DNA from 4 places in the Stenotrophomonas sp. 89682_Sma genome. Region 3 is predicted to be linked to each of the others. Evidence: predicted binding sites of a transcription regulator. Region 3 holds the regulator's gene; each other region holds the start of a gene.
The links. The regulator FliA, encoded in region 3, starts transcription of late flagellar genes. The targets are predictions, from matches to a motif close to TAAAGTTTNNCNNNCNNNGGCCGATAA.
Positions count from the first base shown of each region.

Region 1 (4,197 bases), 2.0 Mb from region 3:
CCTGCATCATGATGTTGAGGGTCTCCACCATGCGGCGGAAATCGTGGTCGAAGCGCTGGGCATCACCGCGTACAGCGAAGTCGCCGGCCGCCGCGGCGGCGGCCAGCTGCTGGATCTGCTCGTTGATCGCGGCCAGGTTGCTCTTGGTGGTGGCCATCGCTGCGGTGAACACCGCCTTCTCGCCCGGCAGCGCTTCCATGTCCACGCTGAGGTCACCCACCGCGTAACGCTGCATCACCTCGACCAGGCGCTGGGTGACCGCATTGCTGGAAGCCACCAGCTGGTTGCTGTCGGCCACCATGCGGCCGTACTCGCCGGGGAAGGCAGTGGCGTCCATGCGGTAGCTCAGCTCGCCAGCATCGTGGCGGCGCGCCATTTCCGCCTGCGCCGCCATCACCGCCTGCAGCTGCCCGCGCATGCCCTGCATCGCGTCCAGCAGGCGGCCCACTTCATCGTTGCTGCGCGCAGGCAAGGTGCTGTCGAGCTTGCCGGCGGCGACGTCACCCGCCACCCGCACCGCTTCGGCCAACGGGCGGATCGCCAGGCGGCGCAGCAGCACGTAGACACCGGCACTCAGCGTCAGCGCGGCCACCACGCCCACCAGCAGCGTCAACCACAGCAGCTGGCGCGCCTCGGCCACGATCACCGCGTGCGGCATCACCACGCCCAGCGCGAAGCGCTGCGGGGCATTGCCCACGCGTAGCGGCACGTAGACGCGCACGTTGCCGGCTGCATCGGGCGTGAAGGCTTCGAACCGGCGGTCGGCGGCGATGTCGGCCAGCATGCTGCGGGTCAATGCGTCGGTGCGCGGCTTGCCGATCTCGGCGGCATTCGCCGAGGCCAGCACCACGCCGTTGGGCGAAAGCAGCTCGACGCGGCCTGCGCCCATCGGCGTCAGCGTCGCCAGGTGCTTCTGCAGCGCCGCCAGCGAGAAGTCGACGGTGAACACGCCGAGGAAGGTACCGTTCTCGACGATCGGCGAGCTCAGCGTGCTCATCAGCACCTGCTGGCCGGCGATGTCATAGGCATAGGGTTCACTGACCTTGGGCAGCTTGTCGCGGCTGGGCACCACGTACCAGTCGGCCGAACCGTCGGCGGCTTCGGTGTAGTCGGTCATGGTCGACTGCTGCGGCTTGCCGTCATGCCAGGCCCAGTAGCTCATGTAGCGGCCGCTGGCATCATGCATCTCGGTATTGGCGAACTCGGCATCCTTGCCATCGAAGGCGTCGGCCTCCCACATGGTGCTCTTGCCCAGCCATTCCGGGTGGGTACGCAGCTGCTCACCGAGCACGGCCGCCAGGCTGGCGCGATCAGGCACGTCACCCCGCGCACGCTGGGCGAGCACGGCTTCGACCATGGCATCGTTGCTGGCGAACGCCGTGCCCAGGTCGGCAGCGACCTGGCGCGCTTCGGCGTTGGCCTCGCTGGTCATGGTCTGGCGCGAGGCATCGATCAGGCTGGCACTGGCCTGGCGATAGATCAGGAACGCCGTCAGGCCGAAGCACAGCAGCGCGATGACAGCGGTGCCCAGCATCAGCTTGTGGGCGATGCTGCCCGGACGGCGGGCAGCGGCAGAACGGGAAGAAGGCATGGAGGGGTCCGCAAGGCAGTTCAGGACGACCGGCACCGCGAGGGCACCGCGCAGGCGCGCGATCCGTCGCGCAGGCCACCGGCCGCCGGGACCCGCCCGGCGCAGGAAGCGCACCGGGTTAGCGGCCGCCTGCCAACGAGGTTGAGGCGACTGGCCTACACATTCCTGAATGCACTCAGGGACGGGACAGAAAGCCGTCCCGGCGTCCTCTATTCGGCCACCCGATCCTTGATCCACTCCGCGCGTGGCAACACCTCGATGCTGCCTGCGGCGTACTGCTGCAGCACAGCGTCCGGCCCGAAACGCGGTTGCCACCCCAGCTCTCTGCGGATGCGGGCGCTGTCGTAGACGCGGTCGACGCTCAGCGGCAATGGCCAGCCGCGGCGCTCGAACTCGGCCAGCAGCTGCGGCACGCGCCGGGCCAGTACGTTGCGCGGCTGGGTGGCAAGTTCCAGGCAATCCTCGCGCCGGAACGGGGTCGCTGCGCAGGCGATGTAGCGGGCGAAGGCCGGCCCCTCATCCAGCAGCAGCGCGGCATGGGCACTGGCCACGTCACGGGCGTCGATCCCTCGATGCAACCGGAACATCGCCATCCGTTCCGGCGGTTCCGGGAAGCAGCGCCCCATCCGCAGCACGCGCACGCCGAAGTCCGGTCCGGCCGCAGCTTCAGCCAGGGCCTCGGCCTGCAGCTTGCTGCGGTGGTAGATCGTTCGCGGCAACGGCTCGGTATCCTCATCGATCCAGCGGCATCCTCCTGCCACCACCGCGTGGCCGTACAGCGCAGTGGTACTGGTCAACACGAACCGCCGTGCACCTGCCTCGCGCGCTGCCTGCAGCAGGTGCGCCGTCGCGTCCACATTGATCTGCTGGAACACCGCATCCGGCACCAGACCGACGTGCGGCGCATGCAGGGCCGCGGTATGAATGACCGCGTCGACGCCCCGCACCGCGCGCGCGACGGCTTGATGATCGGTGACATCGGCAATGATGCGCGTGGTGGCGAACGGGCTACGGTCCAGGCCCACCACTTCATGGGCACCCGCCAGCGCGCCGAAGATCGCGCGCCCGATCCGCCCGGAACTGCCGGTCAGCAGAATCTTCATTGAGTCCATTCACTCGAAGCGCCCGGGAACTACCGGGATGCTTCGATTCTAGGCATGCAACGGCGCATCTGCGATAGGACAACCGCGCAACTGTGCGTTCATCTTGACGACTTCGGCGGAGCCAGCAGTTGGCGCGCGATGAACAGCGGGTCGTCGCCGCCTGCCACGTCAGGCGCGACACCGTTCCGTTCCCAGTTGCCACCGGTGCGCAGATTGATCGGTTGCCGATCCGGAATGCTGATCTGATAGCCATCGGGCAGCAGCACAGGATCATCGAACATATGTGCGGCACCGCCACTACGGCCACCGACGATGCGCGCACGCCCCAGCGCCTGCAGCGAGTACGCGACGAACTCGGCCGCCGAGCCGGTGCGGCGGTCGATCAGTATCACCAGCGGCTTCAGGTACAGCGGAAGGCTTGCTGGCGGCAGCGGCACCGGGGTACGCCGGCCACGCTGCTCCAGCGCCTGCACTGCGGTGACACCCGGCTCCAGCAGGGTCCGCACCAGCAGGTCGGCGCTGCCATCATCACCGCCTCCGTTCTGGCGCAGATCCAGCACCAGGCCCTCGGTGTCGGCCAGCAGGGTGAACGCTGCCGCGAGCCTGGGCCGTGCCAGATCGAGCGGATAGAAGGTGCTCAGCCGCAGGTAACCGATATTGCCTTCCAGCACCCGCACCTCGCGCACGCCCGCACCGTTGCTGCGAGCATCCGCACGCCAGGCCATCAGCCAATCGTCCTGGCCGGCGCCGGCATCCACCCGTTCCACATGGAAGTGGCCGTCGAACACGTCCAGATCCTGGTTCAGGCGCGCACTGAAGCCCTTCGGGTCCGTGCAGCTGTCCACATAGCGCTGCTGGGTGGACCAGCCACGCACCGCGTCGGCGATGCGCGCGCCTTCGGCCACATCCAGATAGTGCGCCTCTATTGCCGCAGCCGCCGCCTGCAGCACTGTGTCCTGGGCCGGGCAGGACGCGGCCAGCAGCGCGCCCAGCATCCACGAAACCGCCATGACCGCCCCCGCGTTGATGATATATAAGTGCTTATATATCATTGTGGGCATGGATCTCCAACATGCCTCTCTGGGAACATTGCTGCGCGCCCTGCTGGACCAGCTCGATCCGGCGGTCGAGCAGGCCTATCGCGACCTGCAGCTGGACTACCGGCCGCGCTACACCCCGGTGCTGCGCACGCTGATGGCGCAGGGCCCCTGCCGCATCAAGGATCTGGCGCTGGCCTGCGGGCTCAGCCATTCGGCACTCAGTCAGACGGTGGCTGCGATGGTGCGCGACGGCTGGCTGCACGCCGTCATCGGCGAAGACAGCCGCGAGCGCATCCTGCAGCTGAGCCCGCAGGCACTGCAGGCACTGCCGGCGCTGCAGGCGCAATGGCAGGCCACCGCACGCGCCGCGCGCAGCCTCGATGCGGATCTCGGCCAGTCGCTGGAGCAGGTGCTGCGCGAAGCACTGCAGGTTCTGGAGCAGCGGCCATTCGCGCAACGCCTG
Region 1 is NZ_CM151147.1:4,164,640-4,168,836, forward strand. Features, by position in the region: gene ACZK29_RS19170 (methyl-accepting chemotaxis protein) at 1-1,591, opposite strand, end outside; gene ACZK29_RS19175 (NAD-dependent epimerase/dehydratase family protein) at 1,801-2,694, opposite strand; gene ACZK29_RS19180 (S41 family peptidase) at 2,793-3,704, opposite strand; gene ACZK29_RS19185 (MarR family winged helix-turn-helix transcriptional regulator) at 3,754-4,197, shown strand, end outside.
Region 1: the regulator FliA is predicted to act here: its motif matches at 1,710-1,736, upstream of ACZK29_RS19170 (methyl-accepting chemotaxis protein).

Region 2 (4,197 bases), 760 kb from region 3:
CGATTGCCGGCAGGTGAAGTAACCATCAGGCTGCGCCGGGGAGCTCCCCGGCGCAGCGCTCATCCAGTCAGAATCCGAAGCGCAGGCTGGCCCAGTACGCGCGGCCCGGCTCGTTATAGGTTGCCGCGCCGGCATCGCTGCTGTTGGCCTCACGGAACAGGCGCTTGTCAGCCAGGTTGTTGACGCCGAAGCCGAAGCTGACCGTCTCGGTCACCTTGTAGCGCGCGCTCACGCCCCAGATGTTGTATGCACCACGATCCTGCAGCGCGAGCGACGGATCGCAGGTGCCGGTACAGCGCGGATCGTTGTTGATGTTGGTGGTAGCCGGCTTCTGCTTGCCATAGAACGTGCCAGTCAGCAGCAACGACAGCTTGTCGGTGGCCTGCCAGTCCAGCATCGTGTTGATGGTGTACTTCGGGATCACCGACAACGGCTGGCGCGTGGTCTTGTTCTCGTTCTCCACCATGTAGGTGAAGTTGTTGCTCCACTTCAGGCGGTTGCCCTGCTCGCCCAGCAGCGGGACCACCAGATTGCCTTCCAGCCCCTGCACGATCGCCTTCGGTGCGTTCTCCCAGCGGAAGATGCGGCCGCGGCCGTCGGCGGTCAGGCCGATCTGGTCGTAGCCGGCCTGGATCTTGTCCTTGTAGTCGTTGTGGAAGTAGGTCAGCGACGCCTGCCAGCCGCTCTGCGGCGCCCATTCGATGCCCAGTTCCTTGTTCAGGCTGGTTTCCGCCTTCAGGTCCGCGCTGCCGCGCATGTAGCAGCCGGCGCCCAGGCTCGGCAGTGCATTCGGGCAACCGTTGCCGCGGGTGTAGTACAGATAGTCTGGATTCGACTGGTACAGGTTCGGCGCCTTGAATGCACGGGCGATGCCCCCCTTCACCACCCAGTCGCCGTTGATGCGGAACTGCGCGTTGAGGCTGGGGCTGGTGTTATTGCCGAACTGGCTGTGGTGGTCGAAGCGCAGGCCCGGGGTAACGATCCAGCGCTCACCCAGGTAGATGTTGTCTTCGACGAACACGGCGGTGGTCTGCGCATCGGCCTTGCCCCGCGCACGATCGGCCGACAGCCCCGGGATGCCGCCGCCGCTGCTGCTGGACTGGCTCATCGAGTACGGGTCGGTCAGGCGGCTGTCCAGGTATTCAAAGCCAAGCGTCCAGATGTTCTCGGCGCCGCCCAGCGTGGTCGGGAAGCTCACTTCGCCATCCAGCTGGTAATTGCGCAGGCGCGAGGTCGACCAGTCGGTACCGTTGAAGCTGCCTTCCGGGCCACCGGCCAGGCCTTCGTTGATGCGCGAGTTGTTCACCGCCTCCACCGCGGCCGTCACCCGCGAGGTGACATCGCCCCAGCGGCCACGATGGGTGATCGCGCCGGTGTTGCGGTACATGCGGTTGGTTTCCGCCTTGTCGTCGGCCAAGGCGGCCAGATCGATGCCGGTCGAAGTGCCGGTGGTGCTGACCGCACGGTCGCCGGCGTAGATGTTGCCCTGGCGGCTGGTGCCGGCTTCAAACTCGACCACCTGGTTGGCGGTCACGTCCCAGCGCAGCAGCGCGTTGACATCGCGGTTCTTGACGCCCTCACGACCGGCCGGCGGTACCGCGTTCGGGTTGGTAGCGTACTGGCGGTTGAGCTCCAGCGAGTCCGCGTCGGTCTTGTTGAGATTGCCGTACAGGCGGAACGACAGGGTGTCGGTCATCGGCCCACTCAGCTGCAGGCCGATGCGTTCGCTGCCACCTTCGGCGCTGTGTTCGGGCACCAGCCCATACAGGTCCACCGCACCGGTCAGGTCGCCGGTCGGGCGCTTGGTGATGATGTTGACCACGCCGCCGGAAGCACCGGAGCCATAGCGTGCCGCCGCCGGGCCGCGCAGCACCTCGATGCGCTCGATCATTTCCGCCGGCACCCAGTTGGTATCGCCACGGGTATTGCGCTCGCCGCTGCGGCCCATGCGTACTGCATCGCGGGCACCGATGCGCTTGCCATCGACCAGGATCAGGGTGTTTTCCGGGCCCATGCCGCGCAGATCGATCTGGCGGTTGTTGCCGTACTGGCCGGAGGCACTGTTGCCGGTCAGGTTGACGCCCGGCATGGTGCGAAGCAGCTCGGCGATGTCGTTGGCCGGCGGGCGCCTGGCGATGTCCTCGGCGGTGATCGTCGAGGTACCCAGCGCTTGGCGTGCGATCTGCGAGGCGGTGACATGCACCGTGTCGATATCGGTGGCGTCGGTTTCGGCATGGGCGGTCAGGGCGCCGCCCGCCAACAGGGCGGTAACGGCGAGCGCCAGCGGGCGCGGCGAAAGGACAACGGCAGGGGACATGATCAGGACCTTCTGGCAGGGCTACGGGGCCTCTGGCAAAGGGCTTGAGGCAACGACGAGGGGGAGGTGCGGAACGTTGCTGCAGGCACCTGCACCCCGCTCCGTGCGCGCATTCTCCCATTAATGCGAGTGATTCTCAAATGCGTTCGCGCATTGCCGCAGCGGCACCGATGTGGTTTGCGCACCGCGCAACCCTGCACCCCGCGTAAACTGGCTGGCTAACCCGCCATCAACCGCACGCCGCCGCGGCCGATACCCGTGGTTTGCCGTACGCAGTCAGAGATCGACGTGGAAACACCCCAACTGGATGAAGCCAGCCAACCGCTGGCCGAGGCGTGGCAACTGTGCCTGCAGCAGGCCGGCCCAGCCGCCACCGCGCTGCTGCACGCCGCCGCCGCGGACGCGCCACCGGCGCTCGCCGGGCGCTTCTATGAAGTGCTGCTGCAGGATGGCCGCGCGCGCCGCTTCCTGTCCCACGAGCAGGTCAAGCAGCGCCTGCAGCCGGCCATGCAGCGCTGGCTGGTACAACTGCTGACCACCGACACCGCCGGCGTCGTCGCCACCGTCGCCTCGCAGCGGGTGATCGGCGACGTGCATGCGCGGGTTGGCATTCCGGTCGATCTGGTCACCCGCGGCGCACGCGTGCTCAAGCACGAACTGTTCCTGCGCCTACGCGACGATGCGCCGGACAGCGCCACCGCCTTCGCTGCCATCGACTGCCTCAGCGCGATCATGGACATCGCCATGGAAGGCATGACCCTGGCCTACACCCATGCGCGCGAACGCTCCACCCGTGCCGACGCCGCCTACAGGCTGTTCTCGCTGGTGCAGAACGTCGGTACCGAACGCGAGCGCCAGCGCGCACTGCTGCTGGACTGGGAGAACGCCCTGCTCTACGCACTCGCCGGCCACGTGCAGGCCAGCGACAACGCCAGCCTCGCCACCTCGGAGTTCGGCCTGTGGTTCACCCACAAGGGTATCCCCAGCTTCGGCGAAAGCAGCGAAACGCAGCAGGTGGGCCAGTTGATGGCCCGCATTGACGGCCACCTGCAGCGCGCGAGTGGCGATGCTCCGGCGCAGCGACTGGCGGTGCTGCCGGCCATCCGCGAGGACCTGGCCGCGATCCGCACCCTGATGACGCTGCTGTTCGAACGCATCGGCGAACTGGATGCCGGCAGCGATGCCCTGACCAACCTGCTCAACCGCCGCTTCCTGCCCACCGTGCTGCGCCGGGAAATCGAGCTGGCCACCCGCAACCGCACGCCGTTCTCGCTGCTGCTGCTCGACCTGGATCATTTCAAGGCAATCAACGACGGCCACGGCCACGATGCCGGCGACCGCGCGTTGCAGCACGTCGCCGGCCTGCTCGGCCAGCTGACCCGCGGCAGTGATTACCTGTTCCGCTATGGCGGCGAGGAGTTCGTGGTGGTGCTGGTCGCGGCCAGCGAATCACAGGCCGCGGTGATCGCCGAGAGCCTGCGCCGGCAGATCGCGCAGTCACCCGTGGCATTGGCCAACGGCCAGGTGCTGGAGCTGACCGCCAGCATCGGCGTGGCCGGTCACGATGGTCATCCGGATTACGAGCGGCTGATGGCACGTGCCGACGCCGCGATGTACGAGGCCAAGCGCAGCGGCCGCAACCGCGTGGTGGTGGCCAGCGCGGACCTGCAGGAAGCCCCGGGGCGGCGTGCACTGCAGCGATGACGGCAGGACAGGTAGAGTCGACCGCTGGTCGACTATCGCGCGCAGCGCGGGATTTTTCGCCGTCGGAACGAAGAGCAGTCGACTAACTGTGATCTCTCTGTACGTTGTTCATCCGGGGCATCTTTGGAAAATGGTGGTTACCACACCGTTCCAGCCCCCAAAGAGCCCGGATGAAC
Region 2 is NZ_CM151147.1:1,380,832-1,385,028, reverse strand. Features, by position in the region: gene ACZK29_RS06420 (hypothetical protein) at 1-22, shown strand, start outside; gene ACZK29_RS06415 (TonB-dependent siderophore receptor) at 68-2,317, opposite strand; gene ACZK29_RS06410 (GGDEF domain-containing protein) at 2,606-4,021, shown strand; gene ACZK29_RS06405 (IS481-like element ISStma3 family transposase) at 4,192-4,197, shown strand, end outside.
Region 2: the regulator FliA is predicted to act here: its motif matches at 2,547-2,573, upstream of ACZK29_RS06410 (GGDEF domain-containing protein).

Region 3 (4,197 bases):
ACCGGCTTCGCAGCCACTCTGGCGCGCGCCGCCGTCAACGAACCGACGCTACCGGAACAGATCTTCGCCCCGTTCGCTGAAGCCATCGTTGCACCGGCACCGGCCGTCAGCGCGCCAGCCAACCGTGCCCGCTTCCAGATCGACCCGCCGCACGACATGCATCACGAAAGCGTGCCCCCCGCCGTGCAGCCGCCGCCGCTGCCGGGCGCGGCCGTCGCCGAACCGCAGCCGGCCATCGCCGCCAGCGAACCGGCAGCGGTCGAAGCCGCCGGCGAAGCCAGCCCGGCCCCCATGCTGGCCCCGGCACCGACGCTGACCGTGGTTGCCCAGGACGACGCCGAGATCCGCCTGCTGCGCCAGGAAGTGGCCGGCATGCGCCAGGTGATCGAGCGCGAGATGAACCGCTTCACCGACGAGCGCCTGCGTGGCAGCCCGGTGCGCGCCACTGCGCTGGACCTGATGGACGAATACGGCTTCGACGCTGGGCTGGCCCGCGACGTGGCCATGCAGATCCCGCTGGAGACCGAAGCCCATCGTGGCCGCGGCCTGATGCTGGGGCTGATCTCTCGCAAGCTGCCGATCGCCCCGGTCGACCCGCTGGAAGAAGGTGGTGTGATCGCCCTGGTCGGCCCGACCGGCGCCGGCAAGACCACCACCATCGCCAAGCTGGCCTCGCGCTTCGCCGAGAAGCACGCCCCGCGTGACGTCGCCCTGATCACCACCGACACCACCCGCATCGGCGCCCGTGAGCAGCTGTATGGCTACGGCCGCCAGCTCGGCATCGCCGTGCACGAGGCCAACAGCGGCACCGATCTGGACCAGCTGCTGGAACGCCTGAAGGACTACAAGCTGGTGCTGATCGACACCGCCGGCCTGGGCCCGCGCGACCGCGCCCTGGCCGCGCAGCTGCAGTGGCTGCGCGCCGCCCGGCAGGTACGCACCCTGCTGGTGCTGCCGGCCAACACCAGCTTCGGCGACATGGACGAGGTGGTCCGCCGCTTCGGCGCCGCCAACCTGCAGGGCCTGGTGCTGAGCAAGCTGGACGAGACCGGCCGCTTCGGCAACGCCCTGTCGGTGGCCGTGGACCACGCCCTGCCGATCACCTGGGTGACCGATGGGCAGGACGTTCCGGAGGACCTGCACCGGGCCAGTGCGGCCAATCTCGTACTTCGCCTTGAAGATTTGCGCCGCGCGGCCGATATGCCCTGCAACCCGGAGTTGAACCATGCCGTCGCGTGAGTACGCCAAGCTGACCAAGACCTTCCCGCTGTCGGCCACCCGCAGCGAGCCGCTCGGCCCTGTGCGCACCATTGCCGTCACTGGCGGCAAGGGCGGCGTGGGCAAGACGAATGTGTCCGCCAACCTGGCCGTGGCACTGGCCGGCATGGGCAAGCGCACGCTGCTGCTGGACGCCGACCTGGGCCTGGCCAACATCGACGTGATCCTGGGGCTGAACCCGACCTTCACGCTGGCCGACCTGGTCGCCGGCCGCTGCTCGCTGGAAGACGTCATCGTCGAAGGCCCGAACGGCGTGCTGGTGGTGCCGGCCGCATCCGGCCGCCGGCACATGGCCGAGCTGGCCCCGGCCGAGCACGTCGGCCTGGTCAACGTGTTCTCCGAGCTGGAACGCGAACTGGACATCATGGTGGTGGACACCGCCGCCGGCATCACCGACGGCGTGCTGACCTTCTGCCAGGCCGCGCAGGATACCGTGGTGGTGGTCTGTGACGAGCCGGCCTCGATCACCGACGCGTATGCGCTGATCAAGGTGTTGTCGCGCGAACGCGGCGTGGACCGCATCCAGGTGGTGGCCAACATGGTGCGCGACCCCAACGAGGGCCGCGTGCTGTACGAAAAGCTGACCCGCGTCTGCGAGAAGTTCCTCGCCGATGTCTCGCTGAACTACCTGGGCTGCGTGCCGCAGGATGACTGGCTGCGCCTTTCGGTACAGCGCCAGCAGCCGGTGGTGAAGGCCTATCCATCCAGCCCGGCCGCGCTGGCGATCACCGAGATCGCGCGTCGCACCGCACGCTGGCAGGCGCCGACCGAACCGCGTGGCGGCGTCGAGTTCTTCCTCGAACGCATCCTCAAGCAGCGCGGGGTGGCCGCATGAAAGGCGCAGCCCAGTACAGGGAAGTCCAGCGCTCGGCGGCCAACGAGGTCATCGCCCAGCATTCGGACCTGGTGCGGCGCATCGCCCACCACCTGGCCGCACGCCTGCCGGCGAGCGTCGAGGTCGACGACCTGATCCAGGCCGGCATGATGGGCCTGATCGAAGCGTCGCGCAGCTACGACGCCGATCAGGGCGCCTCGTTCGAGACCTATGCCTCGATCCGCATCCGCGGTTCGATGATCGACGAGATCCGCCGTGGCGACTGGGTGCCGCGCTCGGTGCACCGCCGTGCCCGCGATGCCGCCGCCACCATCCGCCGCCTGGAACAGAGCAGCGGCCGCGCCGCCAGCGCCACCGAAGTGGCCGCCGCGATGGAGATGCCGCTGCCCGAATACCTGCGGCTGATGGAAGACGCCGCACGCGGCCAGGTGCTGAGCCTGGAGTCGCGCATCGAGGACCAGGGCGAGCTGGACACCGTCGCCCAGGGTGGCCCGACCCCGCAGCAGGTGCTGGAGCGCGGCGAGTTCGGCCGCGAGCTGGGCAAGGCCATCGGCCACCTCCCCGAGCGCGAACAGCTGGTGCTCTCGCTCTATTACGAGCAGGAACTGAACCTGAAGGAGATCGGCGCGGTGCTCGGCGTGAGCGAGTCGCGGGTCTGCCAGATCCACGGCCAGGCGGTGCTGCGCCTGCGTGGCCGGCTCAAGATTTTCGAGGCGGCGGACGCCGGCCTGGAAGAATGAACATGCCCGAGGCGGCTGCCCCCGGCCGCCCGGAATGAACAACAAAGGAACTCTGCTTTGAACAAGAACATGCGCATCCTGATCGTCGACGACTTCTCGACCATGCGTCGAATCGTCAAGAACCTGCTGGGCGATCTGGGCTTCACCAACACCGCCGAAGCCGAGGACGGGCATGCCGCGCTGTCGCTGCTGCAGAGCCAGCCGTTCGATTTCGTGGTCACCGACTGGAACATGCCGGTGATGACCGGCATTGAGCTGCTGAAGGCGATCCGTGCCGATGCCAAGCTGAAGACGCTGCCGGTGCTGATGGTCACCGCCGAGGCCAAGCGCGAACAGATCATCGAAGCCGCCCAGAACGGCGTGAACGGCTACATCATCAAGCCGTTCACCGCGCAGACGCTGGAAGAGAAGCTCGGCAAGATCTTCGAACGCCTGGCGGCCAGCGCCTGATGGATACCACGGTCGACAAGAACGCCCTCGCCCTGCGCCTGCAGGAAGCCCTGGACGCACTGGAGTCCGGCGACGAAGCCGCCTGGCGGCAACGCATCGACGGACTGGTCGCGCTGCGCACGCAGCCGATGATGAGCGGCCTCTCGCGGCTGGCCCGCGAGCTGGGACAGGCACTGGGTGAACTGCCGACCGTGCCCAGCGAGGCCGGTGAGCTGGACGACGCCTGCGCACGCCTTGACCACGTGGTGGCGATGACCGAACAGGCCACGCACCGCACCCTGGACCTGGCCGAGGAATGCCGCAGCCTGACCGAACAGCTGCGCGCCGAAGGCCTGCAGCCGGGCCAGGACGCGCAGCTCGAGCGCATCCGCCACAACCTCACCGAAATCGCCCTGACCCAGAGCTACCAGGACCTGACCGGGCAGATCATCCGTCGCGTGGTCGGCATCGTCCGCCGCGTGCACGAGGGCTTTGGCGCACTCGGCCTGCCGCCGGAACAGCATCGCACCGATCCGGAACTGGCCGGGCCGGCACTGAAGGGACTGGACCGCCACGCGGTCTCGCAGAACGACGCCGACGACCTGTTGTCGGACCTGGGGCTATAAGCATGAGCGCGGTATCCGACGACATCACTGCCGATTTCATCATCGAGGCCCAGGAAATCCTGGATCGCCTGGGCGAACAGCTGGTGTCGCTGGAGCAGGCACCGCAGGACGCCGAGCAACTCAACGCGGTATTCCGCGGCTACCACACGCTCAAGGGCGGCGCCGGTTTCCTTGGCGTCACCGCCATGGTCGAGCTGTGCCACGCCGCTGAAGAAGCCCTGGGCATCGCGCGTGCCGGGCAGGCGGCACTGCAGGCCCACCACTTCGACGCCGCCCAGCAATCGCTGGA
Region 3 is NZ_CM151147.1:2,142,511-2,146,707, reverse strand. Features, by position in the region: gene flhF (flagellar biosynthesis protein FlhF) at 1-1,239, shown strand, start outside; gene ACZK29_RS09965 (MinD/ParA family ATP-binding protein) at 1,226-2,113, shown strand; gene ACZK29_RS09960 (RNA polymerase sigma factor FliA) at 2,110-2,853, shown strand; gene cheY (chemotaxis response regulator CheY) at 2,911-3,303, shown strand; gene ACZK29_RS09950 (protein phosphatase CheZ) at 3,303-3,908, shown strand; gene ACZK29_RS09945 (chemotaxis protein CheA) at 3,911-4,197, shown strand, end outside.

Region 4 (4,197 bases), 790 kb from region 3:
GCGATGCCGCGGAGATATCAGCCATGATGTCGGTCACGCGCTGCACCGACGCCACGATCTCGCCCATCGTGGTGCCTGCCTGGCGGACCAGCGCCGATCCATCGGCGACCTTGCCGACCGAATCCTCGATCAGGCCCTTGATCTCCTTGGCCGCACCGGCCGAGCGCTGTGCCAGCGTGCGCACCTCACTGGCCACCACCGCAAAGCCCCTGCCCTGCTCGCCGGCACGCGCAGCTTCCACCGCCGCGTTCAAGGCCAGGATGTTGGTCTGGAAGGCGATGCCGTCGATGACGCTGATGATCTCGGCAATCTTCTTCGACGAGGCTTCGATGGCCGACATCGTGGTGACCACCTGGCCGACCACCTCGCCGCCCTGCGAGGCGACACCGTGCGCGCCGATCGCGAGTTGGTTGGCCTGGCGTGCGTGCTCGGCGTTCTGCTTCACGGTGGAGGTCAGTTCTTCCATCGACGCCGCCGTCTCTTCCAGGTTCGCCGCCTGCTGCTCGGTGCGACGCGACAGATCGGTGTTGCCCGAGGCAATCTCGCCTGCTGCCAGGTTGATGCTGGACGCGCTGGACTGGATGCGGCCGACAATCTGCTTGAGCTGATCGACGGTGGCATTGCAGTCATCGCGCATGCGGGCGAACACGCCGTGGAAGTCACCCTGCATGCGTACGGTGAGGTCACCGCGCGAGATCGCCTGCAGCAGGGTCGATACCTGTACCAGATTCTCGTCCGTGGTCTGCATCAACCGGTTGAGCCCGGCCACCATGTCGCGGAAATCGTAGGCGAAGCGATCTTCGTCACCGCGCAGGCTGAAGTCGCCTGCCGCGGCCGCTGTCGCCAACCGGCGGATCTCGCTGTTGATCGCCGACAGGCTGGTCTTGGTTTCGTCCATGGCCTGGGTGATCGCAGCCTTCTCGCCCGGCAGCGGATCCATGTCCACCGACAGGTCGCCACGGGCGTAATGCTTCATCACTTCGATCAGCCGGTTCTGCACCTGCACGTGCGAGCCGACCAGCGCATTGGTCTCGTGCACCATGCGCCCGTAGTCGCCGGGGAAGGCACTCTCATCCATGCGATAGCTGAGGCTGCCCGCATCGTGCTGGCGGGCCAGCTCGCCCTGCGCCGCCATCACCGACTGCAACTGCGCCTGCATGCGCTGCATCGACCTGAGCAGCTGCGTCACCTCATCGTTGCCGGACGCGTCGATGCTGCTGTCCAGCCGCCCGTTGGCGATGCCGTCGGCCAGCTTCACCGCACCTTCCAGCGGGCGGGTCAGGCTGCGGGTGATGGCCCACGCCGCCAGTGAACCAAGTATCAGGCTCAGCACCCCGAACACGATCGACAACGTGCCGGTCCAGGATTCGGTTGAACGGTATTCCTCGCGGCTGCGCTCGGTCAGTGTCTCCTGATGCCGCAGCAGGGTCGAGATCGCCTCATTCCATGCGGTGGCCAAGCCGTGCTCGGCGAGCAACTCTTTGGCCGCGCCATCGAAGTCCCCGACCTTCATGCGCTCGTGCAGATGCTGGGTGGAGGCGTCGGTGGCCTTGCGTGCCGCGTCGATTTTCGCAACCAAGGTATCGCCGGTCGCGTCGCGCGGAATCTTGATGTACTTGGCCCAGATACCGTCGTAGGTCTGCGACAGCTCCTGCGCCTTCTGATAATCCTTGTCGAAATCCTCACCGCGCTTGATCACCATCAGCCGGCGGTGCATCAACACCGCGTTGTTGGTATCCAGCATGTCGTTCAACAGCCGCATCTTCACCATGTTGACGTCCACCACTTTCTCGAACTGGGCAGACTTCAGGTGATTTCCGTACAGCGCCAGGCCGACGATGGCCACGATGAACAGCAGCAGCAAACCGAACCCGGCACCCAGCCGGGATCCCACTCGGAGGTTGCGTAAGGCGAGCATCTCAATTCCCTTGATCATGGCCGTACGATCGATGGCGGCGCAGGCAGGGGAAACTTTATGGGTCGGTATTATTATATCGATCTAAAACTCTGGAACTGTGCAGACAGGTGTGAAGGACACATTCAATTGAGGTGGTTATTCCTGCTGGGCATATCAATGTACGAGCACATCAATCGCAATCATCACGCAGCGCTCGCGAGTCGTGACTGCAGAAGCCTTCACTTGATGTACGGAAGACGAGGATGAAGCCCATCGATCCCCCCGCTGTCCAGAGGAATAACGCGCGCCACTTCGCAACTACCATCAGGGCTGCAATCTGGCAGCTGCCATCGCAGGGCTACCCACGCTGCTGCAGCCGCACCCGAACGCCCCCCAATGCCGGGACAGCGCTGAAAAACTCCATGCCGATCTGCTGGAAGCCGTCCCTCCAGCAATAGAGCCTGCTGCCGTCAGCCAGGACAGATACAAGCCGCATCAACAGCCACTCGTCGGATTCATCACCACCATCGTCCAACTCGAAAACAAGCAGAATTTCCTGAGCGACATCTACAGCCGGGCGAAATTCTGTTTCCCCCAGGTAATCTACGAGTCCCCGGCCCTTGAGTATTTCAACCCTGATGAAGGGGTCCAGACCCCCTTGGGCTCCACTGCCACTGATCTCCCACTTGTTGACCTTCAAGTCAATAAAACTGCAGTCATTCAGATTTTCGTCGCTCTGGAAGTAGGAGACGGGAAGGTCACCCCATGCTGCACGGACCCACGCGCTGCGCTGAGGCAACACGATCAAGGAGTGCATGGAAATTGCGTACTTTCTACTCATGCCTGTCCACAGAAATTGACTCCCAGGACGGGGCGACGGAAATTTCCTCAAGATACCCCTCAAGGTCTCTGAACGGAGAGACCCCTACCGCAGCCAAGGAGAACCACACGGCATCACACTCGTCGCAGACAAATATCTGAACGCCGCGCTCCTTTACTTGAGCTTTCAACACCTCACCCTGCTCACAACGGGGACAGATCAAACAACCCCCATCGCACCGGAGACGCAGATGCAACGTTACTGACCATGCCAGAAACAATTTGCCAGACCTTTCTCGCCGATGATACAGGATGAGAAACTATTTCCATCACCCAGCCAATCATCACTGACAGTGGAAGTTGAGCGCGCCCGAGGGGGTCCTGCTGCCGATGGCACCAATCAATTAATAAGAAGAAGACTTCGGGCGATCTCTCTACCAGCTGCTGGCCCTGCTATTGGGGATGGGTCACATCGTTTTCTTCCCTGCAAACCGGCGCGCGCCGCGACGGGAGTGCCGAGCACCTTGACTCAGCGAAGAAGTATGCGAAACCCCAGCGTGGGTCCCAAAGCATCCGGCGCTCAGCCATGCCCAACGCACAGGAAACGACGCTACAGTCGACATATGACGCTTGTCCTGCAGATTGAAGGCTGTGCCATTCACGACATCCCTAGCCTGTACGCGGAGATCAACCGCGTGTTCATGGCCGACGAGGGCTGGCAGCTCGGGCCAAGCCTGGACGCGCTGGACGACCTGCTGCATGGCGGCTATGGCGCGCTGGCCGGCCACGACCGTGCCACGGTCATCTGGAGTGATATCGAGCACAGCCGCGCCGCACTGGGGCAAATTGCCACCTGCCAGTGGCTACAGTCCAAGCTTCAAGCCCCGGGCACCTTCAACACGCGGGCCATTGTGCTCCAGCTGGACGCCCTGCAGCAGGGCCAGGGCCAGACCTACTTCGAGATCGTGATGGAGATCTTCGCCAGCCACCGGCGGATCACCCTCATCCCGGCCTGACTGCGTGCCCCGCACGGGCAATGCCCGCCAACCGCAGCGGCGTCCACCGGCCCCAGCAGTTACCATGGACGGCCCTGTACCCGCTCCGCTGCCGCCGCCCTCTGGCGCGGCCGGACGCCCAGATCCACGAGTCCCATGTCCAAAGACAAGTCCGCTGAACACACCCCGCTGATGAAGCAGTTCTTCGCAGCCAAGTCCGACTATCCGGACCTGCTGCTGTTCTTCCGCATGGGCGACTTCTACGAGCTGTTCTACGACGACGCGCGCAAGGCCGCGCGCCTGCTCGACATCACCCTGACCCAGCGTGGCAGCTCCGGCGGCGCACCGATTCCGATGGCCGGCGTGCCGGTGCATGCCTACGAAGGCTACCTGGCACGGCTGGTGGCGCTGGGCGAGTCGGTGGCGATCTGCGAGCAGATCGGTGACCCGGCGCTGGCCAAGGGCCTGGTCGAACGCAAGGTGGTG
Region 4 is NZ_CM151147.1:1,352,974-1,357,170, reverse strand. Features, by position in the region: gene ACZK29_RS06280 (methyl-accepting chemotaxis protein) at 1-1,918, opposite strand, end outside; gene ACZK29_RS06275 (hypothetical protein) at 2,256-2,714, opposite strand; gene ACZK29_RS06270 (barstar family protein) at 3,340-3,732, shown strand; gene mutS (DNA mismatch repair protein MutS) at 3,868-4,197, shown strand, end outside.
Region 4: the regulator FliA is predicted to act here: its motif matches at 1,950-1,976, upstream of ACZK29_RS06280 (methyl-accepting chemotaxis protein).